3 regions of the Ruegeria sp. AWH4_226 genome follow, and region 3 is predicted to be linked to each of the others. Evidence: riboswitches for the same ligand, from Rfam matches in the RefSeq annotation. Region 3 holds a riboswitch; each other region holds the start of a gene.

Region 1 (10,586 bases), on a different contig from region 3:
ATCTTCATCACAACCAGCGCATCCGTTTGGGCCATGCGCCGCGCCAGATCATCTTCGGGCAAGGTGCCCATCAACACGGTCAGGACATCATCGCCCCAGGTAATCGGATCACCCGTTGCGGTCCAAGCCCCTGACATACCAGTGATCGCTGGCACGACTTCTACATTAGCTTCGTCTCGTAACCGACTGTATAGGTGCATGAAAGATCCATAGAAGAATGGGTCCCCTTCGCATAGGACGACCACATCCTCACCCTGAGCCGACAGTGCCTTCAAATGTGCGGCACAGTCCTTGTAAAACGCTGATAGCAATTCGTTGTACTGCGGGTCAGTCACGGGAATTTCTGTGGTGACAGGGTATTCCATGGGGAATTCGATCACGTCCTCGGGGATCATGCCGCTCACGATTTTGCGTGCCTGCCCGTCGCGTCCGGGTTTGCGAAAAAAGGCCACGTGACGGGCATTTCGCAGCAGACGGTCGGCCCGGACGCTCATCAGGTCAGGATCGCCGGGGCCAAGGCCCACGCCGTATATCTTGCCTGCGCTCATTCCGCGCGGCTCGCAATAGCGTTGATCGCGGCGACGGTGATGGCACTGCCGCCAAGGCGGCCTTTGACGATGCAGGATGGAACTGGTTGCGCATCCCACAGCGCATCCTTGGATTCGACTGCACCCACAAAGCCCACCGGACAGCCGATTATTGCGGCTGGGCGCGGGCAAGCAGGGTCCTCCAGCATGTTCAACAAGTGAAACAGGGCAGTCGGTGCGTTGCCAATCGCGACCAGAGCACCGTCGAGATGCGGGCGCCAGAGCTCCAACGCCGCGGCAGAGCGGGTGTTGCGCATTTCGGCGGCCAGGGGACGAACCCTTTCATCATGCAGCGTGCAGATCACCTGGTTGTTGGCGGGTAGGCGAAAGCGGGTCACGCCCTCGCTGACCATCCGCGCGTCGCACAGGATTGGCGCGCCATTTTCCAGCGCAGTGCGGGCGGACGATACGAAGCCGGGTGAGAAATGGACGAAGTCCTCAAGCCCAACCATTCCGGCGGCATGGATCATGCGGACGGCGACCTGTTCTTCGTCCGCGTCAAAACGGTCAAGGTCGGCTTCTGACCGGATTGTCGCAAAGCTTTGCTTGTAGATCGCCGCGCCGTCGGTTTCGTATTCATAGGGCATCACGTCAGGTCCATGGTCTTGAGTGTTTCGGGGCGCAGCCCGCGCTGACTTGGCTCATCCCCCGCGCGACCCCGTTTGACAAGGTCAAATCGCCCATCGCGCCCAACCAGAGTGACATCCGCCGGTCCCATCCGGGCGCATCCCTTGGCGCAGCCCGAAACATGCAGGACTCCATCAACGCGTGGCGCCAGTGCACGGGCGATATCGCGGGTTTCCACCTCGGCTTGCGGGCAGAGTGGGGCACCGGGGCAGGCGTCAGTTGTCAGTAGCGGGTCGGTCTCATCAGTAACGAAGGCTGATGTGGGTATCGCCGCCCCGCCTTCCAGCAGGAACAGCCGCCATGGTGTGACACGCAGGGCTGATGCGCCTGTGTCTGTGATCAGCGTGCAAAGGTGACGCGCCGGCAGTTGCCCAAACGCCGCCCCGTAAAGCGCGCCCAAACCGCAAGCACCGGGTTGCAAGCGGGATCCTACCGCTCCGGGAACTGCTCCTTGCCAATTCTGCGGCAAGTCTACGGCAGCAACCACCCGCGCCATGCGTCGGGCCTCGGGTGTTTGATTCTCAGCGAACCAGCGCGCCAATGCAATCAATTGCTCGATTGCGTTGGCTTCGGTCACAAGGTGCCCGGTCGCGCAGCCATCGGCACGAAGGATCAAGCCGTCAGCGCCGGTTTCCAGCCGAATATCGGCTGAGTCCGCCGTCAAAAGGCGGGTAGGGCCAGTGTCGATAGCAAAACCGAACTTGGCGGGAAGAGCAGGCAGGTCCGCCAGCCTGTTTACTAGCCCGCACGCCAGTCGGGTTGTCAGATCGCCCGTTTGGTACAGTGGTGAGACCAAAATATTGCGCCGCACCTCGATATCCGGGTCAGCATCCAGCAGGTCCAATCCTGCCAGTTCGGACAGCAACGCCTGATGGTCGGCCTCTTTCACGCCGCGCAATTGCAGGTTGGCCCGGTTGGTCAGGTCAATAGTGCCATTCCCAAACCTCTCGGACAGCTCGCAAAGCCCCAAGGCTTGCCTCGCGCTCAGTCGACCGAGATAAGGCCGCACGCGCACCACAAGGCCGTCTCCGGACATCATCGGGCGGTGCGCGCCGGGGCACCAGCCCTGTATGATGGGGGCGCTCATCCCAGCCCCTCCAGATCGGCGCGGATCGAGTTTCGGAGCGTGTTCCAAAGACCGGCCTCCAGCAGCGCGCGGAATCGATCCTGCATGGCTTGATAGGCCTGCGGATTGGCCTTTTGCAGAAAGGCGTCGACTTCAGCATCGCCCAGTGTGGCATCGTGGTAGAGGTCGAACAGATGTGGCGCAACGGTGCCCGACAGATGCGCGAATGAGGCCATGTGATCCAGCGTGGCTGCGATTTCTGCCGCGCCGCGGAACCCATGCCGTTGCATCCCCGCGATCCAGCCGGGATTGGCCGCACGGGCATGGACCACGCGGCTGATTTCCTCGGACAGCGTGCGGGCGCGGGGATTGTCCGGGTTGGTATTGTCCAGATGGTACAGTTGCGCGCTGCCGCCGGTGATCTTCTTGGCAGCGGCGAACCCGGCTTCATGCGTGGCAAAGTCATTGGCCAGTAGCAGATCGGTCTCGGTCAGGTCTTGCAGGTGCACAAAGCTATCTGCATTGGCGACGCGATCTTTGATACCATCCACATCCTGCGCGATATGGTCACCTTCCAACGCGAAGGAACTGGCCTGAATCCAGGCCTCTCCAGCTTGCGATCGGGCTTCATCTGTATAGGTTTCGGACAGGTGGGTCATGTTCAGGCCATAGCTGCCCGGTGCTGGTCCAAAGACGCGGGATGCAGGGGGTTGCCCGGCATACGGGTTCCAGTCAAGCGCCTCATCACGGTCCGACAATGCGCGGACGGCCTGACCGTATAGCGCCGAGAGCGTCGGGAAAACGTCCCGAAACAGGCCCGAGACCCGCAGGGTAACATCCAGGCGCGGGCGGCTGAGATCGGTGATCGGTAGAACTTCGATGCCGGAAACCCGTTCCGAGCCTTTGTCCCAGACCGGTTTGACGCCCAGCAAGTGCAGGGCCATCGCAAATTCTTCACCGGCGGTGCGCATGGTGGCCGATCCCCAAAGGTCAACGATCAGACCTTTTGGATAATCGCCTTCCTCCTGCAAATGCCGCCGCACCAGTTCTTCGGCAAGCTTTACGCCCTGCGCATAGGCCGCGCGGGTTGGGACAGAGCGCGGATCGGTGGTGTACAGGTTCCGCCCCGTCGGGAGCACATCCGACCGACCGCGATAGGGGGACCCGGATGGCCCGGCTTCGATCCGTTTTCCCGCCAGCGCGTCCAACAGTGATGTTCGTTCGGCATTCGCTGACGGGGCGGGGTCGAAACTGCCAACAGCATTTGGTGGGCGGCCAAAGATGTGCAACCCGTCGCCAAACTGGCTTTCTTTGATGTCGCAGACAAACCGATCAATGCGTGTGATCGCCTCGGCGGTGCTGGTGGCCTGATCCAGCCCCAAGTCACCTTCCAGCCCAATCGCCTGAGCCTCGTCGCGGATGTCAGACTGCAGCCGGTCGCGTCGCTTGGGGTCCAGTCCGTCGGCGTTGGAAAATTCGTCCAGCAGCGACTCCAGCCGTACCATGCGATCCGGCGTGCCGCTTTCTTTCATCGGGGGCGGGATATGGCCTAATGTTACGGCTCCGATCCGGCGCTTGGCCTGCGCCGCTTCGCCGGGGTCGTTAACAATAAAGGGATAGATCACTGGAAGATCGCGGATCAGCGCCTCGGGCCAGCAATCCGCAGATAAAGCAACCGATTTGCCGGGTAGCCACTCCAGCGTACCATGCGCGCCGATATGGATCAGCGCATCCGCACCAAGACCCTTGCGCAGCCAAAGATAGAAGGCGACATAGCCATGGCGCGGGGTGCGCGAGAGATCGTGATAATCATCATCACGCTTCTCGGGCGTACCCCGTTCAGGTTGTAGCGCAACCAAAACCTTTCCACGGCGCAAGGCGGTGAAATGAACCGAGCCATCCATGACTGCGGGGTCGTCTTCGGGTTCGCCCCAAACGGTATGCAGGTCCTCGCGCAAGCGCTCTGGCAGGTCCGCCAGTGCGGCTAGGTACTCTTGCAGCGGCCATGCAATCCGGGCGTTCAGTAAGGTTTCGGCAACCGGTTCCTCAGGTGCGGTATCGTAGCCTTCGTCTTGCAGGTCAGACAGCATGGCCTCAGCCGAGGCCAGCGCATCCAGACCCACCGCATGAGCCATCTGCCAATCCTTGCCGGGATAGGTCGACAGGACCAGAGCCGGGATCTGATCCGCCTTGGGCTTGTCGTACAAGCTCAGCCAGCCGGTCACCCGGTCGATAATGGCCTCGATCCGTTCGGGTTCGGCCCGGTGCGCGAACCGAGAGTATTCGAGATCGGGGTCTCGCTTGCCCGGCTCTTTGAACGACGCGATACCTGCGGAAATCCTCCCGTCCACTTCGGGCAGCACCACGTGCATGGCAAGGTCAGCGGGTGACAGCCCGCGCTCTGCCTCGGCCCAGGCCTTGCGGCGGGAGGTGGCAAGAGCGACCTGAAATACCGGAACCGCGGCCGCGTCCAGCGGAGACGTTCCCGACGCCCCCTTGCCCGAGAAAGAGGTGGCGTTGATAATCGCCGAAGGTCGCAATGCCACCACCTGTTCGCGCAGCCAGTCTGCGGCGGCAGGTGCTTTAAGCGAGGGCGCGAAAAGGCCGATAGCCTCGAACCCGCGTGCACGGAGGCTGCGCAACAGTACTGCGATTGGGGCTGTATCGGCAGAGGTTAAATACGCGCGATAGAACGTCACAAGAATGCGCCTGGCGCTGCCAGAGAACGCTGTATCAGGCGCGATCACTCCGCGATCGGGGCACCATGCACCGCATTCAGGGATTGTTTTAGCCCCCATAACCGGCCCGGCGTAAAGGCCCGCTGCCAGCGCCATCTGCGCCAAAGCGGCTTGTGCGGCGACCTCTCCACCGGTGTCACACAGATGCGCCAAGCGGCGCAGGGTTGAAACGGGCAGAGTGGAAAAGTCATCCAGCCGCGCGTCTTCTCGCCCGTCTGCGGGCAGAACGGCCAAGGCAATTCCTTTGGCCTGTGCGAGGGCAAGAACCTGTTGCAAACCGTATGACCAATAGGGGACGCCCCCTATGAGGCGGATCAGGATGCCTTTTGCCCCCTCTAGCGTCTGCTCGACGTAAGTGTCCACGGACAGGGGGTGTTTCAAAGCGGTCAGGTTAGCCAACCGCATCGTCGGCATCCGCCCTTCCGGCCCGCCGCCGCGATGCCAGCCAGCCGCGAAAGCACCCAGGTCACTGTCCGAGAATGACAGCACCACCAAATCCGCCGGGCTTTGGCCCAGATCGGTCGGGGTTTCTGTTTCCTCTAACCCGTGGCTTTCGCGGAAGACGACATGCATGGCTTATTCAGCAGCCTCGGTCACAGCCATCAGTATATCACGGATTTCGGCTTCTTTGATATCATCATGTTCGGCGATCACGACCAGACGCGAGCGGCGCTCTTCACCCGGTGCCCACGGGCGGTCATATTGGTGACGCACGCGCGCACCCACCGCCTGTACCAGCAAGCGCATCGGCTTACCTTCAACTGCGGCATATCCTTTGACGCGCAGGATATTCAGCTCCTTGGCCAAGCGTTCTATTTTGGCAACCAATTCGGCAGGGTCGGTTTGTTCCGGTAAGTCGACGATGATGCTCTCGAAGTCATCATGTTCGTGGTCGTGGTGGCCGTCGTGGTGTGATGGACGCGCGTCCATGTCATCCTCGGCAGCGGCCCCAAGGCCCAGCACAACGCGCACATCCACAACACCGTCGGCAACCTCGACCACCGGCAGCGGGCGCGGGGCCTCAGCGGCGATGATCTCCTTGGCCTTGGCCACGCCGTCCGGACCGGCCAGATCGGGCTTGGTCATCAGGATGATGTCGGCGCAGGAAATCTGATCTTCGAACACCTCGGACAGGGGTGTTTCGTGGTCGATCGATTCATCTGCCAGGCGCTGGGCATCCACCGCCTCGACATTTGGGGCAAAGCGACCGGCGGCAACGGCCTCGGCATCGGCCAGAGCGATCACTCCGTCAACCGTGATTTTCGAGCGGATATCGGGCCAGTCGAACGCCTTGAGCAGCGGCTTTGGCAGGGCGAGGCCCGATGTTTCGATCAGGATGTGTTCAGGGCGTGGTTCCAGCGCCATCAAGGCTTCAATGGTTGGGATGAAATCATCGGCCACGGTACAGCAGATGCAGCCATTCGCCAGTTCCATGATGTTTTCCGCCGGGCAATCCGGGATTGCGCAGGATTTCAGGATATCGCCATCGACGCCGACATCGCCGAACTCATTGACCACAACCGCCAGGCGTTTGCCCTGCGGATTCTGCATCAAGTGTTTGACCAGCGTTGTCTTGCCGGAGCCCAAGAAGCCGGTGATCACGGTAACGGGGAGTTTTTCGAGGTTGCTCATTCTCATGCTCCAATCGGGGGAATACGGGCCGCACAGTTCTTGCGGAAATGTTCAGGACGTTCGCGCCATTTGACCAGACCGTCTTCGGCGGCGAGATACTTGGTGACGCCTTCGATGATGGTGTCAACGTGTTCGGTCTCATCGAGGTTTTCATAGACGAAGGTCCAGCGTGTCGGACCTCCGCGCAGTACGATGGAACAGCCCTGATCGCAGTTTGACAGGCATTCGACTGGTTTCAGGTCTATGCCGTCCGGCAAGCCAGCATCCTCAAGCGCCTTGTGCAATAATCTGCCCGGTCGCTGCGCATCATCCTCGATGGGCAAGCCTCGGCGGCAGGTTGTACAGACCAGCAATTCGACTGGTGCAGTCTCGGTCATGTCTCTCATCCCCCCAATCCTTTATGGGGGACGGGGTTTCATGCGGGCCACGTCTGCACATGGACCCGACACCGGATCACCCCGCCCGGTTTCAACTTCGTGTGCTGGCAGGTCTCCCGGCTTGCGGATGTCAGAGGATCACTCTGGCAGGTGTCCCGCCTTCCCGGCCGTGAAGGCCAGTGGCATTGGGCACCCTCTCCGGTCACGGTCGCGGGGGCGGCTGCGTTTGACGGTCTTTCCGCTGACGCATTCCCTTTTCATCCATTAAAAACGGACACCAACGTATCGGACATGCGGTACCAGCAGGGGGGTTGTCAAGCACGAGGCAAGGGTTGCAATCGTTCAGATCAGAAAAGCGACAAGCCCGTGTCAATGAGCGGCATTTGCGGCCGGCCCGTTCAGCAGCCTGAGACTGAATGAACCGGCGGTGAGTAGGGTGGACATATCTTGATAAACTCTTAACCACCGTGCCTTCCCGTGAAAAGCTTTCGCCGTAAGTCAGACTTGAGAAATTGAAAGAAAAAGAAACCCGCCCTTTGCGTCGGTCACAGGTCGTGTGCCGTTGTCACAGAGTTGAGATAAAATGCGGCCGATACTCAACTGCTTAACCCAGCAGGCTTTGGTGGGTGATCCATATGCCACCACAATTATTTGACCAAAACTCGGAGCATTATTCGTTTTCTTTTCCGGCAAGCAAAACGGATACTTGCCCGAACTGCGACCGTCAGGAGGAAGAGATGCGAGTCGGTTTTATCGGTTTAGGAAATGTGGGCGGCAAGCTGTCGGGATCGCTGTTGCGAAATGGAATTGACTTGACGGTCCACGACCTCAACCCCGATCTGGTGGCCGAGTTCGTGGCTAAGGGCGCAAAAGCGGCGGAAGACCCCGCTCAGATGATGCGGGATTGCGATGCTGTCATCACCTGCCTGCCATCCCCAGCAGCCTCGGACGCTGTTATGCAGGAAATGCTGCCCGAGGTCGGGCCGGGCAAAATCTGGATGGAGATGTCAACGACGGACGAGGCGGAAGTCAAACGCCTTGGCGCTATGGTCATCGAACGCGGAGGTGCAGCCGTTGATTGCCCGGTTTCCGGTGGCTGCCATCGTGCGGCAACGGGCAATATCTCGATCTTTGCCGGATGCGACCGGGAAACCTTTGAACGTATCTTGCCTTTCCTGACCACGATGGGGCGGCGCGTGCTGCATACAGGTGATCTTGGAACTGCCTCGGTCTTGAAGGTGCTTACAAATTATCTGGCCACCGCCAACCTGATCACCTGCGCCGAAGCACTTGTTACAGCAAAGGCAGCAGGGATGGATCTAAACACGACCTACGAGGCGATCAAAATCTCGTCAGGTACCTCGTTTGTCCATGAAACCGAGAGCCAGGTCATTCTGAACGGGTCCCGTGACATCTCTTTCACGATGGATCTTGTGAAAAAAGATATCGGTCTGTTTCAGGAGGTCGCCGACCGCGCTGGCGTACCTTTGGAAATCAACCCGGTGATGATCGAAATCTTCAATGACGGGATCGCGCGCTATGGCGAACGTGAACTGTCGCCGAATATTATCAAGCGGTTGGAAGAAGTCACAGGGCTAGACATTACCGCCCCGGGATTTCCGATCGAAATGACGGATGACGAACCGGAAGAGCCCGGCTACGAGGTGATCCCGCAAGGCCGCCGGGCCGAATGACGCACCATATGTGGTTTCGAAACAGTCTGTGTTTTCAGAAGAGTGGAGGCGAGTACCGGAATCGAACCGGTGTACACGGATTTGCAATCCGCTGCGTCACCACTCCGCCAACTCGCCTTATTAAGTAAAATCAATTACTTGAGGTGGTGTGTCAGGCGTTTTAGCACCTTTCTCGGGGGGCGTCCAGTGGCTTGGATGTAAAAATCCGTACCCAGGTGCAGCAGCTTGGCCTGGTCGAACTCTGCGCGCCTTGTATTCGGTTCAACTTTCGACACCACAGCCGTTGCTGGTTTCGTCCGGATATGGCACAAGCCAAGCATTCTTGGGACTAACATGAGCGATCCAATGACAGATTTCGCAACCCGACGTCGTACGATGGTTGATACACAAGTCCGACCCTCGGATGTCACGAAATTCCCCATCATAGACGCAATGCTGACCGTCCAGAGAGAGAATTTCGTGCCCGATTCTTATCGCGAAGCGGCCTATGCCGAGGGTATCATCGACCTTGGGGATGGACGTTGTCTGCTTGAACCGCGGACACTGGCAAAAATGCTGGATGCGCTGAATATCTCGAATGACGAGGTGGTTTTGGATATCGCCCCCGCGCTGGGCTATTCCACCGCTGTTGCAGCCCGCATGGCACAGTTGGTCGTCGCAGTGGAAGAGGATGAGGCTCTGGCGGCAGAGGCACAGACCCTTTTGATGGAAGCCGAAGCCGACAACGCGATTGTACACGTGGGTCCGTTGCAACAAGGCGCGATCGAGCATGGACCCTATGATGTCATAATGATTCAGGGCGGGGTCGAGCAGGTGCCCGACACCCTGATCGAACAGTTAAAAGATCGCGGGCGCATCGCCTGTTTGTTTGTCGAAGGAAAGCTTGGCACCGTTCGGATCGGTCACAAATCTGGTGGACAAGTGACGTGGCGTTACGCATTCAATGCCAATGCCCCGGTTTTAAAGGCATTTTGCACTGAGTGTGCATTTTCGCTATAGTTCTGACGCATATTGTTCTGCTGCCTTGATTAGTTGAAAACAAACGCGCAAACTGCGGTCAGGGCAGCGTAATTTTGTTTTTTAGAAGGAATTGGGTATGCGTTCAAGGACAGGGGGAAGGTTTGTTAAGGCACTTGCACTGACTGCGGGAATCGCACTCAGTGCCGTGCCGGGGCGTGCGGTTTGGGCTGATAACCTGACAGACGCCTTTATTGGGGCTTATAACACCAGCGGTCTGCTGGAGCAAAACCGCGCGTTGCTACGTGCGGCTGACGAAGATGTAGCGATTGCATTATCTGCGCTGCGTCCAATCATCAACTGGGCGGTCGAGGTTAGTCAGGACTATACGCGCTCTACCGTGAGTGATGTTGTGACGCGGGATGAGCCCTCTACATTTTTCACCGGACTCACGTTGAGCCAGTTGGTCTATGATGGCGGCTTCTCGGTGCTGGGCAAGCAGTCTGCGCAGGAAATCGTTTTGTCGACGCGACAGGCCCTGCTGGATGTTGAGCAATTCGTTCTCTTCCGTGCGGCCAATGCCTACTTGTTTGTTCTGGAACAAGAAGAGGCGGTTCAGATTCGCCTGAACAACGTCGACGTGTCCTCGGAGGAACTGAGGGCGTCACAGGATCGATTCGATGTAGGTGAGGTGACCCGTACGGACGTCGCACTTTCCGAGGCACAGCTGGCAAGCTCGCAAGCCGATTTGGCAGTTGAACGCGGGTTTCTGGCACAGGCGCAAGCGGAATACGTAAACGCAGTCGGCAATGCGCCGGGGCGCACGGCTGGTCTGCCGGGGTTACCCAGTCTACCTGGGTCCGAGGCCGAGGCGGTCGCATTGGCCCAGCGAAACCACCCTGCTATTC
Region 2 (10,586 bases), on a different contig from region 3:
CGCATATTCAAGGTTGGTCAATCGCGTGCCGGGCTCATCATCGCGCAGCGCAGGCAAGAACAGGTTCCACAGCCCCTCGGACCGCGCCAAAGCCTTTAGTTCCTCCATGAAGGAAACGGGAAAGATGCCCGCTTCGATCTGTTCTTTGTGGTCGCGGATGCGCGGATAGATATGCGCTTCCATAAAACCTTTTAGCTGGTCGCGGATTTCCACGGCGCGCTGTGATGGGGCAAAATCCATGACGGTCCCTTTTCAGACTGGTGCAACAAGACGTTAGCTTGCCGGTACCCTAGCCGCGTCCCTTTTAATGTGAAATCGACTTATGCAATCTCGGACCAAAAAATTACATGGGATTACTGTGTCCGGAAAAACCCTTTGAGTTCCCTGGTTTTATTTCCGCAGTTTTTGAATGGGAGAGCCAAGCGAGTACTCAAAATCGCTTTTCAGGAAATCGTGTGTGGCACCCAGACGATCCGAACAAAGATCGCAAGAAAAAACAGCACGCTCCCCGTCAAAACGAACACATGCCAAATGGTGTTATGAAACGGCAGCCGCTCCAGCAAGTAGAACCCAACGCCCGCTGTATACACAACGCCACCCGCGATGATCAGCCAGATTACCATGGGTGAAAGCTCGGCCAGCATCGTTTGCCCGGCCCAGACAATCGCCCATCCCATCATCAGGTACAGAAACAAGCCAAACCACCGGAAACGGCTTGGGTCGATCAGCTTTAACACCGAACCGATCGTTGCCGAAGACCATAAACCGACCAACAGCCCCGGCGTCTGCCCTGCTGATAGCAGAACAAACGGAGTGTAGGTACCGGCAATCTTTACGTAGATGCCCGAGTGATCAAGGCGCCGCAACACATCAGACCACCGATCGCTTTCTACCATGTTATAAAGCGCCGAAAATGTCAGCATCATAACCAGTGTCGCGCCATAGATCGATACACCCAAAAGGGCCTCGGGTTCGACCCTGTGAAAGGCGGTGATCGTGATCAGAACCGGAACTGCCACAAGCGCCAAGGTCACGCCAAGAATATGCACTACACCGTCGCTGACACGCTCTGCGCGGGTATAGGCCGGACGGATGTCTGTGAAACGCCACATACGTTAAAGGTAGGCCTGGAGACCGACGCGGGCAAGTTCAACGCGGGTGAATACAGGAAATCAGATTTTTTACCTGCTTGGTCAAACTCGACTGTCTGGACCAGTTTCTTTTCCAGAGCAGTGCACAAATCCGGTCCCCGATTGCCCAGATCATCGAAGTTAGCGTGCGAATTGCCGGGAGAGATATACTTGAAACGCTCTATCCGCAGGCGTGACATAGCAGGATCGTTCAGCCAGACGCCACCTAGAGCGCCTTCCAGCTATCTTCCTTCAGGCTGAAAGGAGAAAACTCGAGGAACTCGGCGCGGAACGGAAGTGCGTCATAGATGCGCAGCCCATGGTCCAGATGAAACCGCCAGCCCCTGTTTGCACCTTTGAAGCCCGCGATATCGGGGTGGCCATCGGCCAAAACCTCTACAGTGCCAGTCAGCATCAGGGTATCTCCGGTCTGATAGTCCGAAAACAGCAGACCGGCCTTAGGGTTCAACAGAAAATTGCCCAGAGTATTGAAAAAGTTGTTGCCGGCAAAGTCCGGCACCAGCAAGCTGTTGCCCTCAACCTTGACGAACCCGGCCCGTCCACCCCGGTGCGAGACATCAACGCCTGCCTGATCCGGCGTGTTTGCGTGGCTTGCGACGTAGAACGCATTACTCTCTGCGATCGCGTCCCGCGCCCGTGCATCCAATTCAACAAAGCGGTCGTTTGCAGGACGGGCTATGACGGCCTTTGGATCGCGGACGAACGAAACGTCATGCGTTTGAATGTATTTCGGGCAATTTCCAAAAGACTGCACCACATCCAGCGAAAACCCATGATCCCCAACCGCACCCACGGTTGCAGTGGCTCGGTTGCGACGGCGTGTGGACAACTCAATCCCAAGAACACCGATGGGTGCTCCGGCCTGTAATGCAGTGTTGAGCGGGTCGTCCGCCAAGGGTCGCGCATCAATGTCCAGACGTCGGTCATGCGGCGTCTGTATGAACCCCGGACGGCCCGAGATCATTGACGCCCAAGGCCAGCCATCGGCGTCGACGCTGCCCAAGACAAGAAAGGGAAGCTTGCCGAAGAACTCTCGATGCTGGTCAGGCATGAATGGACGGATGAACTTGCGCCCGAATTCCTCGGTCCTGTCACGCCTTCCAATGCGAGACTGCATCTCACGCTCGCCGGCATGAAAAGGCGATGTCATTTCAGTGGCTTGATCGTTCATGGCAGACCTCGTGTGTTGTGGGATTGAAGGCCAGTCGCGGGTGCGACTGACCTATGGCGTAGTGGGATCAGGCTGCGTTCAAGCCAACTGCGGTGCTTGGCATGGGGACAAATCCATCCAGCGCCTCGACATTGGCCAGCAGACGACGCACATTCGCATAAGGCTCAAGCGAGATGCCACCCTCGGGCGCGTGTGCTGTGTAGCTGTAGATTGCGACATCCGCGATGGATGGCGCATCGCCGACCAGCCAGTCGCGCCCCTCCAAGTGGTCATCCAGCTTTTTCAGAACATTAGCCGCAGTGGCATGGGTAAACTCCATGTTCAAAGGTGCGTTGAACACGTTGATCAAACGCGCGGCGGCCGGGCCAAAGGCTATCTCACCCGCAGCCAGGGTCAGGAATTTCTGCACCTCGGCTTCACTGGCAGGATCAGAAGGCAGGTAGGAAGGTGCGTATTTTCGTGCCAGGTAGACCAGAATGGCGTTGCTGTCGCTTACAACCACGTCGCCGTCTTGCAAAACGGGCACCTGACCCGCCGGGTTGAGCGTCAAGAACGGCTCGCGCTTGTGCTCACCACCCGCAAGATCAACGTCGATAACGTCGTGTTTAATCCCGGCAAGGTTGGCGAACAGACGCACCCGGTGCGAGTGACCGGACAGAGGGAAGCTGTGAATACGGATCGTTTCGGACATCTGGAAACTCTTTCTCTGATTTAGGGGTTAGGCTGTTGATCAGCATCTGTGCCCCAGACATAGTTTGCTTTCACTTGGGCGATAATATATCAATTTGGTGAATTACTATGAACGTGGTGTAGATAATGGATACGATTCAGGGCATGCGAGCCTTTGCGGCGGTGGCAGCACATTCGTCTTTCACCGAAGCCGCAAAACAGATCGGTATAAGCACTAAATTGACCAGCAAATATGTTGGTCAGTTGGAAGATCGATTGAATGCCCAGCTTTTCAACCGAACCACGCGAAGCGTCACCCTGACCGACACTGGGCGATCTTACTACGAACGCTGCCTGCCTCTGCTAGAGCAGTTTGATGAACTGGAGAGCCTTGTCCAGCAACGCCAGACAGAATTGGCAGGGCGCATACGGGTCACTGCGCCGACTGGCTTTGGTTCGGCTGAATTGATCCATCTGCTGAAACCTTTCCAGACCGAGCATCCAAAGGTCTCGATTGAACTGCACCTGTCAGATCATCATGTTTCGATGGTTGAGGAAGGCTTCGATCTGGCCATTCGGTTCGGCGTTTTGAGGGATTCGAACCTTGTGGCACGCAAGCTGACGGACATGCGGATTGTATGCTGCGTATCACCCGAATACCTGGCAGTGCACGGAACACCTAAAGAACCGGCCGCTTTGGCAACCCATAATTGCCTGCTTCAGACCACCGGTAGCTTTTCTGACCATTGGGCGTTCAAAGCAAAAGGCCGAGAATACTCTGTCCCGGTTTCGGGCAATTTCCGCGCAAACTCACCGCGTGCTGTTGCTCATATGGCTGCGGATGGGCTGGGGATCGGGCGGATTCCGCTTTATACGGCGCAGTCCTTTTTGGACACAGGAAAACTGCAACTTCTGTTCGAAGAGCAAGAGGCTTTATCGCTGGGCCTTTATGCGGCCTACCCGCAAAACCGCCACCTGACCGCACGTATTCGTGCGTTGATCGACCATCTTGCGGCGCAGTTTCGCGGGGTTTGAAAACGGCGTTTCGATTGCAACCCTTCGCATCGGTACTCAAATCGCACCGTAGGCAGACATTTTCACCAAGCAGTTCACCTGCGTGTCTGTTTCAGAGCGGAAAATGTCGCAAGTATTTCAGCGCCGGATTGGGCTTGAAATAACTTACGGCCACGAGGTGCCGCCATTTGATTCTCAGGTGGCGGAGAATTGGGAAGCCGGTGCAAATCCGGCACTGCCCCCGCAACGGTAACGAAGGTCAGGCTCAGCAATCAACCACTGGGAGGAGGATCCCGGGAAGGTGCTGAAACCGGGCGCAAGCCCCTTCCAAGTCCGGAAACCAGCCTCGCTGATATGTCAAACTGAGGGTGGCGGTGGGGGCACGGGTTTCGGACGCGATCCTCACGCGCCTCCGGACTGGTCCCTCTTGTCATCTGCCCAAGCAATGCCGCGGGGCGCGGCAGGAGAGCCAGAAGTGAACAGAATTCAAAGCCTGTTGGCGCGTCGAAATCCGGCATATGCCCTGGAACAGGCATTCTACACCGACCCCGAGGTTTTTCAGACCGACCTTGAAACAATCCATTACCGCGACTGGCTGTTTGCCATTCCCGCATGTGAATTGGTCAAAGCAGGCGACTATGTCACCTATAACGTCGGTGCCTATCGCGTGATCATCGTGCGCGGTGCAGACAATCAAATCCGGGCGTTTCATAACACGTGCCGTCATCGCGGATCGGTGATCTGCAAAGCGTCCAAGGGCAATGCGCCCAAGCTGGTTTGCCCCTACCACCAGTGGACTTATGAACTTGACGGCTCTTTGCTGTGGGCGCGGGACATGGGTGCTGATTTCGACCCCAAGCAGCACGGTTTAAAGACAGTGCACTGCCGCGAGCTGGCTGGTCTGGTCTATATTTGCCTGGCAGAGGACGCGCCGGACTTTGATACATTCGCCAATATCGCAGAGGCCTATCTCGAGCCTCATGACCTGGGCAATGCCAAGGTCGCTTTCGAAAGCTCTATAATCGAGAACGGGAACTGGAAGCTGGTTTGGGAGAACAATCGTGAGTGTTACCACTGCGGAGGGAACCACCCTGCGCTGTGCCGCACTTTCCCCGATGATCCGACCGTAACCGGCATCGAAGGGGGCGCTCTGCCAGCGCATTTGCGAACCCATTTCGACCGCTGCGAAGCCGCAGGGCTGCCGTCACAATTTTACCTGCACGAGGATGGGCAGTACCGTTTGGCCCGGATGCCCCTTAAGGAAGGGGCCCAAAGTTACACGATGGATGGCAAATCCGCCGTGCGCCGCTGGTTGGGCCGATCACCCTTTGCTGATGCGGGATCGTTGTTGAAATTCCATTATCCAACCACGTGGAACCATTTTCTGGCGGACCATTCCATCGTTTTCCGCGTAACGCCGATCAGCCCCACGGAAACCGAAGTCACGACGAAATGGCTTGTCCACAAGGATGCCGTCGAAGGCGTGGACTATGACCTGAAACGCCTGACCGAAGTTTGGGAAGCGACCAACGATGAAGACCGCCGAGTGGTTGAGGATAACCAGCAGGGTATCAACAGTCCGGCCTATGTGCCCGGACCCTATTCTGCGATACAGGAATCCGGCGTTTTGCAGTTTGTCGATTGGTATTGCGCAACTCTTACGCGCCGATTGCTCCCTGACGCTGTGGCTGCGGAGTGACGGTTATGGACGTTGTGACCTCGGCAGCAGCCGTCTGGCAGGACAGCGAAAGTTTGGAATGCGTCTCGGTCGTGCCCGAAATGCCAAATACTGCCAGCTTTACATTTCGAGCCCCTTCTGGTGCCCTTTTCAGCTACGAGCCCGGGCAATTCCTGACGTTGGAAATTCCGGCACCGGGTCAACCGGGCGGCGTTGTGCATCGCACCTATACAATCTCTTCTTCGCCTTCACGACCCAGATCAATCACGATTACGGCCAAGGCGCAGTCCGACAGCATCGGCACGCGCTGGATGCTGGACAACCTGCAACCAGGCATGCGCATCAAAGCCATTGGCCCGGCAGGTTTGTTTACGAATGCCAAGAGTTCCTCTGGCAAATACCTGTTCATCTCGGCCGGTTCAGGCATCACACCCTTGATGTCGATGACAACCTGTATGTGGGATGAAGGGCGCGCGCTGGACGTTGTGTTCATCAATTGCGCCAAACGGCCGTCAGAAATTATCTTTCGCCAGCGGTTAGAGCAAATGGCCAGCCGGACGCATGGACTGAACTTAAAATTTGTCGTCGAGGAACCCGACCCGTACCGCCCCTGGACCGGGTATCAAGGCCAGTTTAACCAGCTGATGCTGGGCCTTATGGCGCCGGACTATCTGGACCGCGAGGTGTATTGCTGCGGCCCCGAGCCCTTTATGCAAGCTGTGCGCGATGCGCTGGCCGGTCTGGGCTATGACATGGAAAACTACCACCAAGAGAGTTTTGGCGCACCCGTAGAGACCGAAGCGCAGCAACCGGAACTTGATGATGTTGTTCCCGACGACGACACCAGTGCCGAAATTCTTTTCGCAAGCTCAGGCGTCACGGCGAAAGTGGCCGAAACCGATACAGTTCTGGCGGCTGCAAGGTCTGTTGGTCTGAACATCCCATCAGGCTGTACGTTCGGTGTGTGTGGAACTTGCAAGGTCAAGAAGCTTAGGGGTGACGTCCACATGGTCCATAATGGCGGCATTTCTGAAGACGACATCGAGGCCGGGTATATCTTGGCCTGCTGCTCGAACCCGATGGGGAAGGTCGAGGTCGACGTCTGATACGCAAATTGGCGCGGCGTTATGAAACGCCCTGCCACTTGGAACTGCACAAGATTTTCATGATGCGAGCGGGCAGATGCGGTCGCAACAGATCACGTGCGCAATAATATTACCGACATAAAATTGCTGTGCTACACTCGTCTGGGACAGGAATGGGATGGCGGCGATGACAGCAGTGGCGATGACGACGATCCGAGGTTGGGGGCCCTTGCCCGACTTGGTTCGCGCCATGGCAAGCGACCGCGCGCTTGTTCGTATTCTCAGGCATCACGACATTCCGCTCAGTGTGCTGGACGCTCCGCATCGTCGCATTCCGTTGGTCAAGATGCAGCGGATTTTCGAAGCCGCAGCGCGCGAGACGGGCGATCCCAACCTTGGCCGGCGGATTGGGGACAGCATGTCCGTTGTCGACTATGGCGATTGGGGTGCTTACGCAGCCGGGGCGAGTGACCTGCTGGACGGGTTGAACAGGGTTTGCGGAACAATTTGGGCTCATGAAAGCGGAAGCCGTATGTTCCTGTCCGAGCGGGAAGATCACGTTGTCTGGAGCTACGCCACGGGGTTTGAAACCGCTGAGACTACACGCCAGTTCTCTGACCACCTTCTCAAGCCAATGCTGGATTTTGTGCGCGCCTTTCTCGGTGGCACCTGGATGCCCGACTGGCTTGAGGTCGGGTATTCGGCACCTCAGCGAAAAATGGATGGTGAGGCGTTGCTTGATGTACCGATCCAGTATGAGCAGCTGAGTTTTGGACTGCCCATTAAGCGCGCAGATTTGTGCAAGCCTATGCAAATAGCGCAGAGCCTGCCAAGCCCGCTTACGTCAATTGATCTTCTCAAACATGCGCCGCGAGGCGATGGTGACGGTCTCAGACCAATTCTCGAAACAGTCGATCTTTGTCTCTTGGATGGTGTGACGGACCTTGACGCGGTGGCACGCTGTCTCGATCTTGGCCCACGAACCTTACAACGCCATCTGACACGGCACGGCGTTACCTTCCGCGAAATGTTGCAAGAAGCGCGCCAGCGTCGAGCGGCGGCACTCCTTCTGGAAACGCGCCGCACAGTCAAGGCGATTGCGACCGATCTTGGCTATGGCGAGGCTGAAAACTTTACGCGTGCCTTCAGAAACTGGCACGGAGTCTCACCCACCGAATTCAGGTCTGCGGCGAACAGCGCCCATGATCCACTGCGCCGTGACGTGTCGAATGTCGCAAAATGACAGGCCTTTTTTCTGTGTGCTGCCTTGTCGGGAAGTAAATTGTTTCGGCGGAGCGCCGCTTTATTGGCTTCGGTAGGCCCGATGCCCCCGGCTTTTCGTCTTGTTTGACCGGAGGAGAATAACGAAATGACAACTCGTCGAGATTTCATTAAGTCGGCCCCGGCGCTTGGAGCCGCGTTTGCGGTGGCGCCCGCCATGTTAAGCGAAGACGGCATCGCGCGGGCGCAGGGTGCGGCCCCGCTACCGGATCATTTCCATCCGAAAGGCAAGGCTCCGTCCGAACACACGCTTCGGGTACTTGCCGAAGCGCGTGAGACGCTGCCCTTCTCCGATACGCGCGATTTCGACGAGCAGGCCCGCGGTTTGATAGCAGAGATGCCAGAAAAGCAGATCATGGCGGATGCCGGGCATGTGGCCTGGGACAAGTCCCGGTTTGACTTCCTGAACGAGGACACTGAATGGGACAGCATCCATCCGTCAATGCTGCGCCAGGCGCGTCTCAATCAGGACTACGGTCTGTACGAGGTGCTTGAAGGCCAGATCTACCAGGTACGTGGCTTTGATCTTTCGCAGATTTCCTTTGTGCGCGGCGAAACCGGCTGGATTTGCTTTGATCCGTTGATTTCGGCAGAAGTCGCGCGCGCCGCTTGGGAATTCTTTCAGGAACACCGAGGCGAGGGGCGGCCGCTAACCGCGGTGATTTATTCTCATTCACACACTGATCATTGGGGGGGCGTGCGTGGTATCGTCGACGAGGCCGATGTCCGCGCAGGAAAGGTTGAGATCATCGCCCCGCGCGACTTCATGGAATATACGATTTCCGAAAATGTCTATGCCGGGAACGCAATGAATCGGCGTCTATCCTTCCAATATGGTCAGGTCTTGCCCGTGGCGCCACACGGCTTCGTCACCCAGGGTCTTGGTCAGGGCGTGTCTGCTGGCGTCGTCGGCCTGATCGCACCCACGAAGATCGTGAATGAGGACATTGAGTATCTTGAAGTCGACGGTGTTCGGATGGTTTTCCAGAACACGCCGAACACTGAGGCACCGTCCGAGATGAACACTTACATCCCCGAGATGCAGGCGCTGTGGATGGCGGAGAACGTCGTATCCTCACTCCACAACATATACACGCTGCGCGGTGCACCGGTGCGTGACCCCTTGCGCTGGTCCAAGTACATCGCCCGCGCGCTGCATCTGTTCGGAACCGAGGCAGAGGTGCTTTTTGCGTCCCACCACTGGCCGCGCTGGGGCAATGACCGCGTACAAGAGGTGCTGCGCGCGCAACGCGACCTTTATGCCCATATGAATAACCAGGTGCTGCATTACGCGAACCAGGGCGTGACCATAAATCAGGTTCACGAGGTGTATAAACCCTCAGAGGGCCTTAAACAAACGTGGCATACCCGGGGATATCACGGGTCGCCGCAACACAACTCTCGGGGTGTGATACAACGCTATCTCGGGTTCTGGGATTGCAATCCGACGACGCTGATCCCTCACACGCCGTCGGACAGCGCACCTTTATATGTCGAGATGATGGGCGGCGCTGATGCGATACTAGCCAAGGCCGCAGAGCTGCACGAGGCCGGAGATTATCGCCTTGCAACTGAAATTCTTGACAAACTTGTACATGCCGAACCCGACAACCAAGAGGCCAAGGATGCGCTTGCGGACGCATTCGAACAGCTTGGCTACCAGCAAGAAAACCCGGGCTTGCGCAACAGCTTCCTAGCGGGTGCCTATGAGCTGCGCTCGGGCATTCCCGGTGGCGAAAGGGCAAGCACGTCGGGGCCCGACGTCATCCGCGCCATGACCACTGAGATGTTCCTCAACTTTCTTGGTATTCGAATGGACAGTCGCAAGGCCGAGGGGATGGAATTCACTATCAACATCGTCACACCGGACAATGGCGAAAAGTTCATTCTCGAATTATCCAATGCCACGCTGACTAATATCGAGGGTTTCCTTGCCGACAACCCGGATCTCAGTCTCGTGGTCAACCGTGCAGATCTTGAGCGTGTGATGACTGGTGAAGCAGAGTTCGAAGCGCTGATCGGCGATGGCACGGTGCAGGTCGAGGGCGACGTCGCGATACTCGGCCAGCTTGCTGAGACCATGGTGGACTTTGACCCCTTGTTCGAAGTGCTACCTGGAACAGCGGTTGAGCATGAAATTCAGCAGGCCAACGCCTATGAGGCTGTACCTGGCGCAACCATTCCTGAATAGCGGACGCAATTTGCTAAACAGGTTGCTCCTGTCCGCAATGGCGGGCAGGTTACAACTGCTGAATGGCGGGTAGCTAGGCGAGAGAAACGATTAGGACGTGCGGTCTTCGCCGTAATTGCGTGACTTTGACATTTTGCCAATCCCCGGGTTGAACGAATTGGTCGGATCGCACCGTTTGTAATGTGCCGCCAGATCAGGCTTGGCCTCGTACAGGTGGCCAACATTATGTTCTGCCGGGTATTCCGCTCCGCGTTCATCCAGAATTTTCAGCATAGCAGCCTTGATCTTTTTAGGGTCACATCCCTTTCTGACGATATAGTCCTGATGCATCACATGGCACATCAGG
Region 3 (10,586 bases):
CTTGCAAAACTATACATGGTTCTGCCACTAGCGACAGAATCTTGCCATTTTCGCCTCAGTTTCTTCAATCGGCGCCTAGACCGATTTCAATGATCCTGACTTACCTTTCTGGAAAATCAGGGCTGATTTGCAGATCAGACACCGAAGGCGCCTGTACCTGTTGATCAGCCACGTGGCGAACGCGGATGGGGGCGAAGCAACGCTATTCGACAAGAGTGGTACAAGTCCTCAGGCACAGCCGAAGACACGGCCCTGAACAGTAGATTTGCCCGTGGGGAAGGGCCGCGCCCTCATCCTGATGGCCAAGGGCGTTCGGCTTTTCCAAATCCCGCTGAACCAAGAAGAGCAGACGATGTTAAGGAAGAGTCTCCGCCCTCTGCCGCGCAATAGCCTCGCGGCCAAATCCTGCCGGGGCCACGTTCAAAGAGATCAGCGTGTTCAGATTGGCATGTTCTGGCGCGTGGTCTAACTCTCGTTGCAACTCAGTTCCTCGGGACCGCCGACCAAGGCCGCTCAGAGCGCCAGCCCTACGTTGAATCCATCGCTCCTATGCCGAGTGCTCAAGTCAATACGGTGTTTTTCGGGGCTTCTCAGGCATCACGGGCAAGAAAGCCTTAACCTGCGAGCTTGGCGATCAGTTTATTAAAGTCGCAATGCTGCTTTATGTCCATGGGACGGTAGTGGCATATTTCTTTGGCGATATTAGACATCGCTGAAACGAATCTTGCTCAAGTCACACCTTTATCGGTCAAAGTTATTTTTGTCGCCGGGTGGTTTGCTGCAAAACCACCTGAGAGACGCGAGGAAGTTAAAGGTTCTGCTGGCAGTTTGTCCCTTTGTCATTGGAAAAGGGTATTCCTTGTGAGGTATCATTAAGACTTCGAAGAAAGTGATGAACTTGTTCAGTCCTGCACCAGTACGACGCAGGGTCTGCAAAACCCGCAACGCGCCTGACCCTCAGAATCGAATTCCCCGGCGCTGGGACGTAACCAAGCTATCCGGGCGCGTGGCACCGGTGTTTCGAGCGATTTCTGAAAAACCCGGATCGTTCACGATCCAATCGCGCAGAGTTCTTGCAATGACACCTCGTGTTTGGCGTTGTCCGTGCAGATAATGAATCATCATCGCCTGGAAGACTGCATCCTTGCTGTCGGCGCTTAGGTGAGGCACGGTAGAAATTGCTGTGCTCAGTTTTTTCACGCCTTGTAATCCGTCCCTTTCAATAATCGCAGTCGCGTAGGCACCAAGCAGTCTGTCCTGTGAATGGACGAGCGAACGGTTAAACCCTTGATGCAGAAACTGCCCAGCAACCTCAGACTTGCTGAAACCAAGGGCAAGGATTTTGACAGGTTTCAGGTACAACTCGCGAGGGTTTGAAAAGTTGCTCATCAGCGTGTCTGTGTCTGAACTGGTGTCCAGGGTTTGCAGAATATTATACGGAGCCTGGTCAAGCTCGGTCAGGGCCATGTTCCGTATTGAAGGCTCTTTGTGGCTGAGAAGCGATCCGAAGAACTGGTAGCGGCTGGCGCGCTGAGTTGACCACGCCTCAAGATTTGAAAGGATATGCTGGAAAACCTGCCTGTTCGATGCGTCGATATAGGCCAACCGCGCCCATTTTCCGGTCTTGGCATTCTTTGCGAACAAAACCCTGCCGTCCGCATTGGTGCCGAGCTTTCTGCGTGTTGTACTGTCCACAAGAAAGGGTATCTCTGCTGCCGTCAAATCTCCTTTGATTGCTTCGGACGCTTTGTACTGAAAGGGCATGTCAGGATCGGTTGTGGCCATCACCACCACCGTTCCCTCCATCAGGGAACTGACTATGCTTTCACGCGCCGTCACCGTGTGAAACCCGCATGACACCGCCGCAACAGGCAGGAATGTCAACGTGCTGGTCAACAGTACAAATGCAATACAGGACCTTATCATCAGATCGCACCCAGGAAATCAGCGGGATCATCTTAGCATGCTTCCGTGGCCAGACGTGATCAAATTGTTCGGCCACGGTGCACAGTACAGATCTGATTTGACTTTGGTCATAGTCGTCCCGCGAAACCAGTCAGTGTTTACCTGCCAGACCAATTAGGCCGACGACTGATTTTGTGGGAATTGGTCAGTCCTTTTTGACATCACCGGCAAACCGCTCAGCGTTTTCCCTTGCAAAGGCGCTGGCATCGGCATTTGCGTCCCAAAAATGCGGATTTGCCTTGGGAATGGTCAATGCCTTTTGCACGGATGGGCGCACGTCAATACGGTCGAACCAGGCCTGAAGGTGAGGTAAGCCATCAACATTTGCGCGTGCCCAGACATAGGCGCGTGCCCACGGATAAACCATCATATCCGCGATCGTGTATTCCCCGGCGGCCAGCCATTCGCGGCCTTCCAGATGTGTGTTCAGAACCTCAAGCAGGCGTCGCGATTCGTCGACATAGCGTTTGATTGAGAACGGTTCTTCATGTCCGTTTGGGGCTGCGATGTGCTGAAAATACATGGCCTGACCCATCATCGGACCGACATGGCCAACCTGAAAAAACATCCACTGCATCACCTCGGACCGTTTGACTGGGTCTGCGGGAAGGAACGCCCCGTATTTCTCAGCCAGGTGCCAAAGGATTGCACCGCTTTCAAAAATTGCACGCCCCTCGGCCCGGTCCTCAATCACCGGGATTTTGCCGTTTGGGTTGAGTTTCAGATAGTCCGGCGCTTTCTGTTCCTGTTTTGAAAAATTGATGGAGGTCAGGTCGTAGGGAATGCCAGCCTCCTCAAGGAAGATAACCGGCTTGTATCCGTTCATGGTGGCCGCAGTATATAGGTGGATATCAGGCTGGGACATATGCGATCTCCGGGAAAACAGAGTTCAGGTGCGCATCAAACCGTTTGAAATCCGCCTCTATCTCGGGGTTTTTCATGACATCAAACGCGGCGAAGGTTGGTAACTGCTCCAAAGCAAAGAACTTGGCGTTCAGATGAACCGGGCGCAGCAGGTCATCGACGCTACCGCCTTGAAAGAAGGGTTCTGACGGGTCATTGAACGCTTCTTTTGGTGCGTTGAATGTCACGGACAACATGTACTTGGTTCCCTTGAGTGTTCCGCCCATCCCATAGTTTGCTTTTGGAGCCTCTGTCGTACGGCCATCGCCAGCACATAAACGCCCATCCATTCCGGCGGTATAGACATCGTCCATGTACTTTTTGAACACCCAGGGTGTTCCCATCCAATTCACCGGAAATTGCATGATGATCACATCGGCCCAAACATGCGACGCAACCTCGGCTTCGACGTCATACCCATCTGCAATGGTCGTCAGTCGCACTTCGTTTCCTTTTGCGGCCATGGCCTCTTGCGCCCTTTGCGCAAAGCTTGCGTTTAGCCTGCCCGGGGCAAATTCATAGGGCTGCGTACCGTTGATGATCAGAATGTTGCTCATGTCTGAAACCTCGTTCAATTGACTGATTGACGCTTGACTTAAAGCGGCTTGAAGGGAAAGTTGTGTTTCCTGAGATGGAAAAGCAACCAGTATACTTTTTGTAACCTACCTTTATACCTACGGAGGTGCGCAATGCGGGCTCGGGTCGAAGATGATACCAAGGGACGAAGACAGGTTTATGAAGCCTGTACAGAGCCTTGTGCGATTGAGCGCGGCATGCGGATCATCGGCGGAAAATGGACGGGATCAATCCTGTGGCACCTCAAGGACGGTCCTGTACGTTTTAACGATTTGTCCCGAATGGTGGGCGGTGCCAGTAAAAAGATGATTGCCGAACGTCTGCGCCAGCTTGAGGCGCAAGGGTTGGTTCGGCGTGAGGTGATGGATACTGCACCAATCTCAGTCCACTACGAGATAACCAAGAGGGGACGCACCGCGCTTGGGTTTTTGGACGCATTGCGTGAGTGGAGTGAGAGTCTGCCGCAGCATAACTCCGATGCCTGACCCACGTGCGTTGGGGGCAGAAGACCCTAAGGCGCATTGCCCTTTATTCAGGATTTAATCACCCGGACGCGTCGTGCGCCAATCATGTGATGACAGGACAAACGCTGCAAAAGCGAGAAGCGCCAGCCCGCGCTTCTCGTTTGAAACCAAGGTTTAGAAATCCCAGTCTTCGTCTTCGGTCGCGACAGCCTTGCCGATGACATAGGATGATCCCGAACCCGAGAAAAAGTCGTGGTTCTCACTGTCGGGGCTGAGCGCGGCCAGGATAGCCGGGTTCACCTCAGCAACCTCTGGTGGAAACAGCGCCTCGAAGCCAAGGTTTTGCAACGCCTTGTTGGCATTGTAGTGCAGGAACACCTTTACGTCTTCGGTCAGACCGATCTCGTCATACAGTTCTTCAGTGTACTGATTTTCGATGTCGTAAAGCTCAAACATCAGCGAGAAGGCGTAGTCCTTAAGTTCCTGTTGCTCATCTTCCGGAAGCTTTTCATAGCCACGTTGGAATTTATAGCCGATGTAATAGCCATGCACGGCTTCATCCCGAATAATCAGGCGGATCAGGTCGGCGGTGTTCGTCAGCTTGGCGCGGCTGGACCAGTACATTGGCAGGTAGAAGCCGGAATAAAACATGAAGCTTTCCAGAAACACCGAAGCGATCTTGCGCTTCAGTGGGTCGTTACCAGGGGCATACGTGTTCAGGATTGCCTCAGCCTTGGCCTGCAGATGAGGGTTTTCTTCGGACCAGCGGAAGGCTTCGTCGATCTCTTTGGTCGAACAGAGCGTCGAGAAGATCGAAGAGTAGCTGCGCGCGTGCACGGCCTCCATAAAGGCGATGTTGGTCAGCACGGCCTCTTCATGCGGAGTGACGGCATCGGGCATCAGAGCAGGTGCACCAACCGTATTCTGAATCGTGTCCAGCAGGGTCAGGCCAGTGAAGACGCGGATGGTCAGTTGCTTTTCGTGGTCCGTTAGCGTCGCCCAGCTTTGGATATCGTTGGACAGCGGCACTTTCTCGGGCAGCCAGAAATTGACCGTCAGGCGGTTCCAGACCTCAAGGTCCTTGTCATCCTCCAGCCGGTTCCAGTTGATGGCGCGGGGGATCTTGGTTTGAATCATGTCTTTCATTTCACTTCCCCTTACAACGAGCAGGATACGCAGCCTTGCACCTCGGTCCCTTCAAGGGCCTCCTGGCGCAGACGTACGTAGTAGATGGTTTTGATGCCTTTCTTCCACGCATAGATCTGCGCGCGGTTGATATCGCGGGTCGTGGCCTCGGCCGGGAAGAACAGGGTCAGAGACAGGCCCTGATCGACATGTTCGGTGGCCGCCGCGTATGTGTCGATCAGCGCCTCGGGGCCAATCTCATAGGCATCGCGGTAGTATTCTAGGTTATCATTGTTCATGAAAGCCGCCGGGTAGTAGACGCGGCCGATCTTGCCCTCTTTCCGGATTTCGATCTTTGAGACGATGGGGTGGATGGAAGAGGTCGAGTTGTTGATATAGCTGATTGACCCGGTGGGCGGCACCGCCTGCAGGTTGCGATTATAAAGCCCGTGTTTCATCACATCGGTTTTCAACTTGGTCCAATCGTCGCGTGTGGGCAGGGTCATGCCATCGAACAGACCTTTCACCCTGTCGCTTTCCGGCAACCAGTCACGAGTCGTGTATTTGTCGAAGAAAACACCCGAGGCATAATCTGACTCCTCGAACCCTTTGAACGGCGCGCCCCGCTCTTGCGCCAGATCGCAGGAGGTACGGATCGCGTGATAGGCTACAGCGGCAAAGTAAACGGACGTAAATTCAACGCCTTCCGCACTGCCATAGTGAATATGTTCGCGCGCAAGAAACCCGTGCAGGTTCATCTGACCCAGACCAATCGCGTGGCTTTCGTCATTGCCCCGGCGCACCGAGGGCACCGAGTCAATCGCCGACATCTCGGACACTGCGGTCAGCGCCCGGATCGCGGCCCCAACGGTGCGCCCAAGATCACCACCATCCATGGCCTTGGCGATGTTCAGCGAACCGAGGTTGCAGGAGATATCCGTGCCCAGATGCGAATAGCTGAGGTCATCGTTGAACTCGGACGCCTCGTTCACCTGCAAAATCTCGGAACACAGGTTCGACATGTTGATCCGGCCCGCAATGGGGTTCATCCGGTTCACCGTGTCTTCGAACATCACATAGGGGTAGCCGGATTCGAACTGGATCTCTGCAATAGTCTGGAAGAATTCACGTGCGTTTACTTTGGATTTGCGGATACGCTTGTCATCTACCATCTCGTGATACTTCTCGGAGACCGAGATTTCCGAGAACGGAACGCCATAGACCTTTTCCACATCATGCGGTGAGAACAGATACATATCGGCGTTTTTCTTCGCCAGTTCGAAGGTGATATCGGGGATCACTACGCCCAGAGAAAGCGTTTTGATACGGATTTTCTCATCCGCGTTTTCGCGCTTGGTATCGAGGAACCGCATGATGTCGGGGTGGTGCGCGTTCAGATAGACCGCACCAGCGCCTTGCCGTGCGCCCAGCTGATTGGCATAAGAAAAGCTGTCCTCCAGTAGCTTCATCACCGGGATCACGCCTGAGGACTGGTTTTCGATGCCTTTGATCGGAGCCCCGTGTTCGCGGATATTGGTCAGCAATAACGCGACCCCGCCGCCGCGTTTGGACAGCTGAAGGGCCGAATTGATGCCGCGACCAATGCTTTCCATGTTGTCTTCCAACCGCAGCAGGAAGCACGAGATCAACTCCCCGCGTGAGGCTTTGCCCGCATTCAGAAAAGTTGGGGTCGCGGGCTGGAACCGGCCATCCAGAATCTCTTCCATGAAGGACATGGCCAGCGCCTCATCCCCTCGGGCCAGTGCCAGTGCGGTCATCACAACACGGTCTTCGTAACGCTCCAGAAAGCGCTGCCCGTCACGGGTTTTTAGCGTGTATGACGTGTAATACTTGAACGCGCCTAGGAAGGTCGGAAAGCGGAACTTTTTAGCGTAAGCCGCATCCCAGATTTTGCGCATAAAATTCTTGGAATACTGATCCAGAACGGCTTCTTCATAATAGCCCTCGGAAACCAGATACCCCAGCTTTTCATCCAGCGAGTGGAAGAACACGGTGTTCTGATTCACATGCTGCAGGAAATACTGCCGCGCGGCCATGCGGTCCGCGTCGAACCGGATCTTCCCCTCGCCATCATAGAGGTTAAGCATCGCGTTCAGCGCGTGATAGTCCTGCTCGTTTAGGCTGCTGTCGAGCATAGGTGTCTCCCTAGTTTCTCAAGGCCTGCGCGCACGCGGGCGATATCGGTTTCGGTGCCGGCCAGCTCAAAGGAATACAGCAGTGGCACGTTGCATTTTTGGGCAATGATGCGACCGGCAAGGGCATAGGTCGCACCGAAATTTCGGTTCCCGGCGCCGATAACCCCAGCGATCCCGGCGCGCCTGTCCGGATCGTTCAGGAACCCAATGACCTGTTTCGGCACAGCGCCGCGCCCTTGGCCATCTGCGTAGGTCGGGCAGATCAGAACATACGGGTGCGAGGGGCGTGGCATCTGGTCTATCTGCATCGGAATGCGCAAAGCAGGCAGGCCCAGTCGCGTAACAAAGCGATGGGTATTTCCCGATTTCGATGAAAAATAGACCAGCGCCGGGCTCGGCGCCGCCACGGATCAGACCAGCTGAGCGATCATGTCAGGCCGAAACCCGGACCAGTGATCGCTTCCGGCGACAACAACAGGAGCTTGACGATATCCCAGCTCAGTCACGTGGGTCATGGCGCTGTCATCCTGCGTCAGGTCAACCACGTCATAGGTGATACCTTTTGCATCCAGCGCGCGGGTGGTGGCGGTACATTGCACGCATGCGGGTTTGGAATACACGGTAATGCTCATCTGTCCTCTGTCCTTTTCGTCAAAAGCCGAGGACGCCATCGCGCAGACCTTCCCTGCGCACGCCCCCGAACCCTCCGTTCGTGGTTATCGTTCTTGCTTGCGGCAGGTCTCCTGGCTCGCGGATCAACGTTCAGGCTGGCCTTCCCAAAAACACTGTTTCAGTGGCGTGTTCAGCCGAACTTTCCGCTTACAGTTGCGGGGGCAGCGCCGGAATTTCACCGGTTTCCCTCTTAGTTTTCGATCGGAATCGAAATCACCGAAGCAACTTCATATTGGGTTTGGAAGTAAGTCGTTGTCAATATGTAGTATGCGCTTCGTGTTAATTTCTTCGTTGGGGTTGCACTATCAAACACGGCGCCGCCTCGCATCTCCCACCGTCCAGAGAGCCATCTTTAAAAACCATTCACACGCTGGACAAGCCAGAAAATCGACACACACCCGATAGCATAGCCAGTGATCGACCTTGCAATTGTCTCGGACCCTAATGGAAACGGTCGTATCACATGGCGCCATAGGAATAGCCCAAGTGAAAGACCCGCGACGAAAACAAGCTGCCCCGCTTCGACCCCCACATTAAAGGCCAAAAGAGCGGTTGGAATATCCTCGGGGGGCAGGCCAATCTCGGACAGGGCACCGGCAAAGCCAAGCCCGTGCAAAAGGCCGAAACAAAAGCAGACAATCCAGGGAAATTGCTCGGACAACCTGACTTTACCGTCTTTGTGTTTGAGGATTTCCAGCGCCATAAACACGATTGAAAGGGCGATCACGGCCTCGACCGGGGCCGACGGAACGTGCAACACACCAAGTGTGGCCAGCGCCAGCGTGATCGAATGCGCCACGGTAAAAGCTGTCACAGCCCCGATTAAGCTCCATGGATCACGCACCAGAACAAACAGGGCGAAAACGAACAAAAGGTGGTCCAAACCTTCCAGGATATGCTCGAAGCCGAGCCAGAAGTAACTTACGAAAACGGATGAAGTGGATGGATTCTCAGGCAGGTTCAGAACAGCCGTCTCGGGTGTGAGTCGAAGTGTCACAGCCGAGGCGTCCAAGGGTTGATACCGCAGCAAAACGTCGTTGCGCTGCCGTTCCAGGCCCTGAATGGTAACAGCCTGACCGGCGATTTGGGTATTGCATTCGGCGATCCAGGAAGAAACCCAGGCGGCCTTGTCGAAAAAGGGCTGCGGCCCCTGCGCCGGAGTGCAGGACGCAGGCAGAACGGCGTCGATCTGCATCGGTTGACCATTTACATCCGGTATGCGCCAAAGCACCTGCCATGTATTGGGGGCAAGCTGTTTCAGGTCCAGATATCCGGGGTCAAGGGCATGCGCATGGCCGGTTCCAGGCACACAGACCAGCCATATCGCCAGCATAAAACCAAGCAGCCCCTTCATTCCTGAGGGTCCGGTGTTTGAATGCGGTATTGCGCGGCAAGGTTTTCATACTGCGCCTCAGCCAGTTCCCGCGCTTTGTCCCGGCGCCATGCCGCCAAAACTTCTTCCCGAATCTCATTCAAAGGCGGCAGGACTTCTGGCCGTGTTTCGGTAATCCTGACAAGGTGCTGCCCATAACCAGATTGGATCGGACCTATCCACTCGCGCGGCTCCACCACAAACAGCGAGCTTGAAAACCCCTGACCAAACGTGCCATCGATGGCACTGGAAGCTGACAGAGGTAGAGAGCTTGGCATCAAAGATCCCAGGCCGATCTCAGACCAATCCTTACCTGCTTGCAGTTCGGAAAACGCCCGGTCGATTTCATCCGATACTGGTTGAACGCCAAGAAAAATCTGATCGAATGCAAGCTGCGCCGGCACTGTAAACCGCCCGGCATTTTCCGCGAGATATGTGTTAAGCGTATCGTCCTCGGGGACCACGGATGACGCAATCCCATCGAACAGAAAGTTCATCTTTTGCGCCAGCCGCGCCCGGACAATCTGATCTCCGCGATCCAGCCCCAGCTTGCGCGCTGCGCGCACGAGAACCTCTTCACGTATCCTTGCATCGATCAGAGCTTGCAATTCATCACTGCGTGGTGCGCGTTTCCAAGTGGTTTCAAAACGGGCCGCCAAAAGGTCAATTTCGCCATTGTCGATCACTATTGTATCGGGCCGCTCAGGTGTTTCGCCCGTTTGGCCGACCAGAGAAAACCAGCCAAATATGGCTGCTCCAATCAGAACGAAGTGAAGCAGGGGCTCTTTCAAAATGCGCATGAACAGTCCTGAAACCAAGTCGTTACTTGCGTCAATCGTAGGGTCGCGTTGTGACGCAAGTCAAATGGCTGATGGGCGGGTTCTTCATGAAAACCAATGCTGTGACCCAGTGTCGAGACGTTTCTCGGAACGCCTCGACGCGGGTGTGCGTCCTGGCTGTTTCATTCGCCTGGCGTGTACCAGATCGGCGAGGAGTAGGCGCGTTCCTGATGGATCAGCTGGGCCTCCGCAGGCAGGTCGACGCCAAAGCGCAGCTTGTCATACAAAACCCAGCGCGGGGTTGGAATTTCAAGAACCCGCGCATAGTAAAAGGCGCGCTCATCCGGGTTGAAATCGGGGTCGGTCCATACCGTGATCAATTCGGATGTGCCGATCCTGTTTGTCCAGCTTGCGGTATCCAGATCCACGGTGTTGCCGACCTCGGGCAGGTTGCCATCAGCATCAATGGCGCGATCATCAGACCAGGCCACATTATACACCTGTTCTTGCAGCATACCGTCAGTATCCAACCAGCCTTTGACGACCTGAACCCGATCCAGATTGGCCCCGATCG

What was found. A riboswitch is a leader RNA that binds a small molecule or an ion and turns the genes downstream of it on or off. The one in region 3 is predicted to bind cobalamin.
Region 1: linked by a shared signal. The riboswitch ahead of ACXAET_RS07390 (DUF1636 family protein) and the one ahead of nrdH (glutaredoxin-like protein NrdH) in region 3 are both predicted to bind cobalamin.
Region 2: linked by a shared signal. The riboswitch ahead of ACXAET_RS16360 (aromatic ring-hydroxylating oxygenase subunit alpha) and the one ahead of nrdH (glutaredoxin-like protein NrdH) in region 3 are both predicted to bind cobalamin.

What each region holds. Positions count from the first base shown of each region.
Region 1 covers NZ_JBSWUU010000001.1:1,509,584-1,520,169, reverse strand. The annotation lists gene ACXAET_RS07415 (precorrin-2 C(20)-methyltransferase) at 1-548, opposite strand, end outside; gene ACXAET_RS07410 (precorrin-8X methylmutase) at 545-1,174, opposite strand; gene ACXAET_RS07405 (cobalamin biosynthesis protein CobG) at 1,174-2,301, opposite strand; gene cobN (cobaltochelatase subunit CobN) at 2,298-5,591, opposite strand; gene cobW (cobalamin biosynthesis protein CobW) at 5,595-6,650, opposite strand; gene ACXAET_RS07390 (DUF1636 family protein) at 6,653-7,027, opposite strand; cobalamin riboswitch at 7,117-7,324, opposite strand; gene ACXAET_RS07385 (NAD(P)-dependent oxidoreductase) at 7,765-8,721, shown strand; tRNA gene ACXAET_RS07380 (tRNA-Cys) at 8,765-8,838, opposite strand; gene ACXAET_RS07375 (protein-L-isoaspartate O-methyltransferase family protein) at 9,067-9,720, shown strand; gene ACXAET_RS07370 (TolC family outer membrane protein) at 9,818-10,586, shown strand, end outside.
Region 2 covers NZ_JBSWUU010000002.1:193,109-203,694, reverse strand. The annotation lists gene ACXAET_RS16385 (acyl-CoA dehydrogenase family protein) at 1-240, opposite strand, end outside; gene trhA (PAQR family membrane homeostasis protein TrhA) at 444-1,112, opposite strand; gene ACXAET_RS16375 (pyridoxamine 5'-phosphate oxidase family protein) at 1,357-2,322, opposite strand; gene ACXAET_RS16370 (glutathione S-transferase family protein) at 2,390-3,013, opposite strand; gene ACXAET_RS16365 (LysR family transcriptional regulator) at 3,139-4,026, shown strand; cobalamin riboswitch at 4,165-4,368, shown strand; gene ACXAET_RS16360 (aromatic ring-hydroxylating oxygenase subunit alpha) at 4,451-5,704, shown strand; gene ACXAET_RS16355 (FAD-binding oxidoreductase) at 5,710-6,789, shown strand; gene ACXAET_RS16350 (helix-turn-helix domain-containing protein) at 6,947-8,011, shown strand; gene ACXAET_RS16345 (alkyl/aryl-sulfatase) at 8,138-10,240, shown strand; gene dld (D-lactate dehydrogenase) at 10,331-10,586, opposite strand, start outside.
Region 3 covers NZ_JBSWUU010000003.1:364,105-374,690, reverse strand. The annotation lists gene ACXAET_RS20215 (hypothetical protein) at 958-1,926, opposite strand; gene ACXAET_RS20210 (glutathione S-transferase family protein) at 2,111-2,830, opposite strand; gene ACXAET_RS20205 (NAD(P)H-dependent oxidoreductase) at 2,817-3,425, opposite strand; gene ACXAET_RS20200 (winged helix-turn-helix transcriptional regulator) at 3,558-3,929, shown strand; gene nrdF (class 1b ribonucleoside-diphosphate reductase subunit beta) at 4,083-5,054, opposite strand; gene nrdE (class 1b ribonucleoside-diphosphate reductase subunit alpha) at 5,066-7,189, opposite strand; gene nrdI (class Ib ribonucleoside-diphosphate reductase assembly flavoprotein NrdI) at 7,171-7,575, opposite strand; gene nrdH (glutaredoxin-like protein NrdH) at 7,600-7,821, opposite strand; cobalamin riboswitch at 7,905-8,097, opposite strand; gene ACXAET_RS20175 (HupE/UreJ family protein) at 8,214-9,215, opposite strand; gene ACXAET_RS20170 (peptidyl-prolyl cis-trans isomerase) at 9,212-10,033, opposite strand; gene ACXAET_RS20165 (DUF3604 domain-containing protein) at 10,195-10,586, opposite strand, start outside.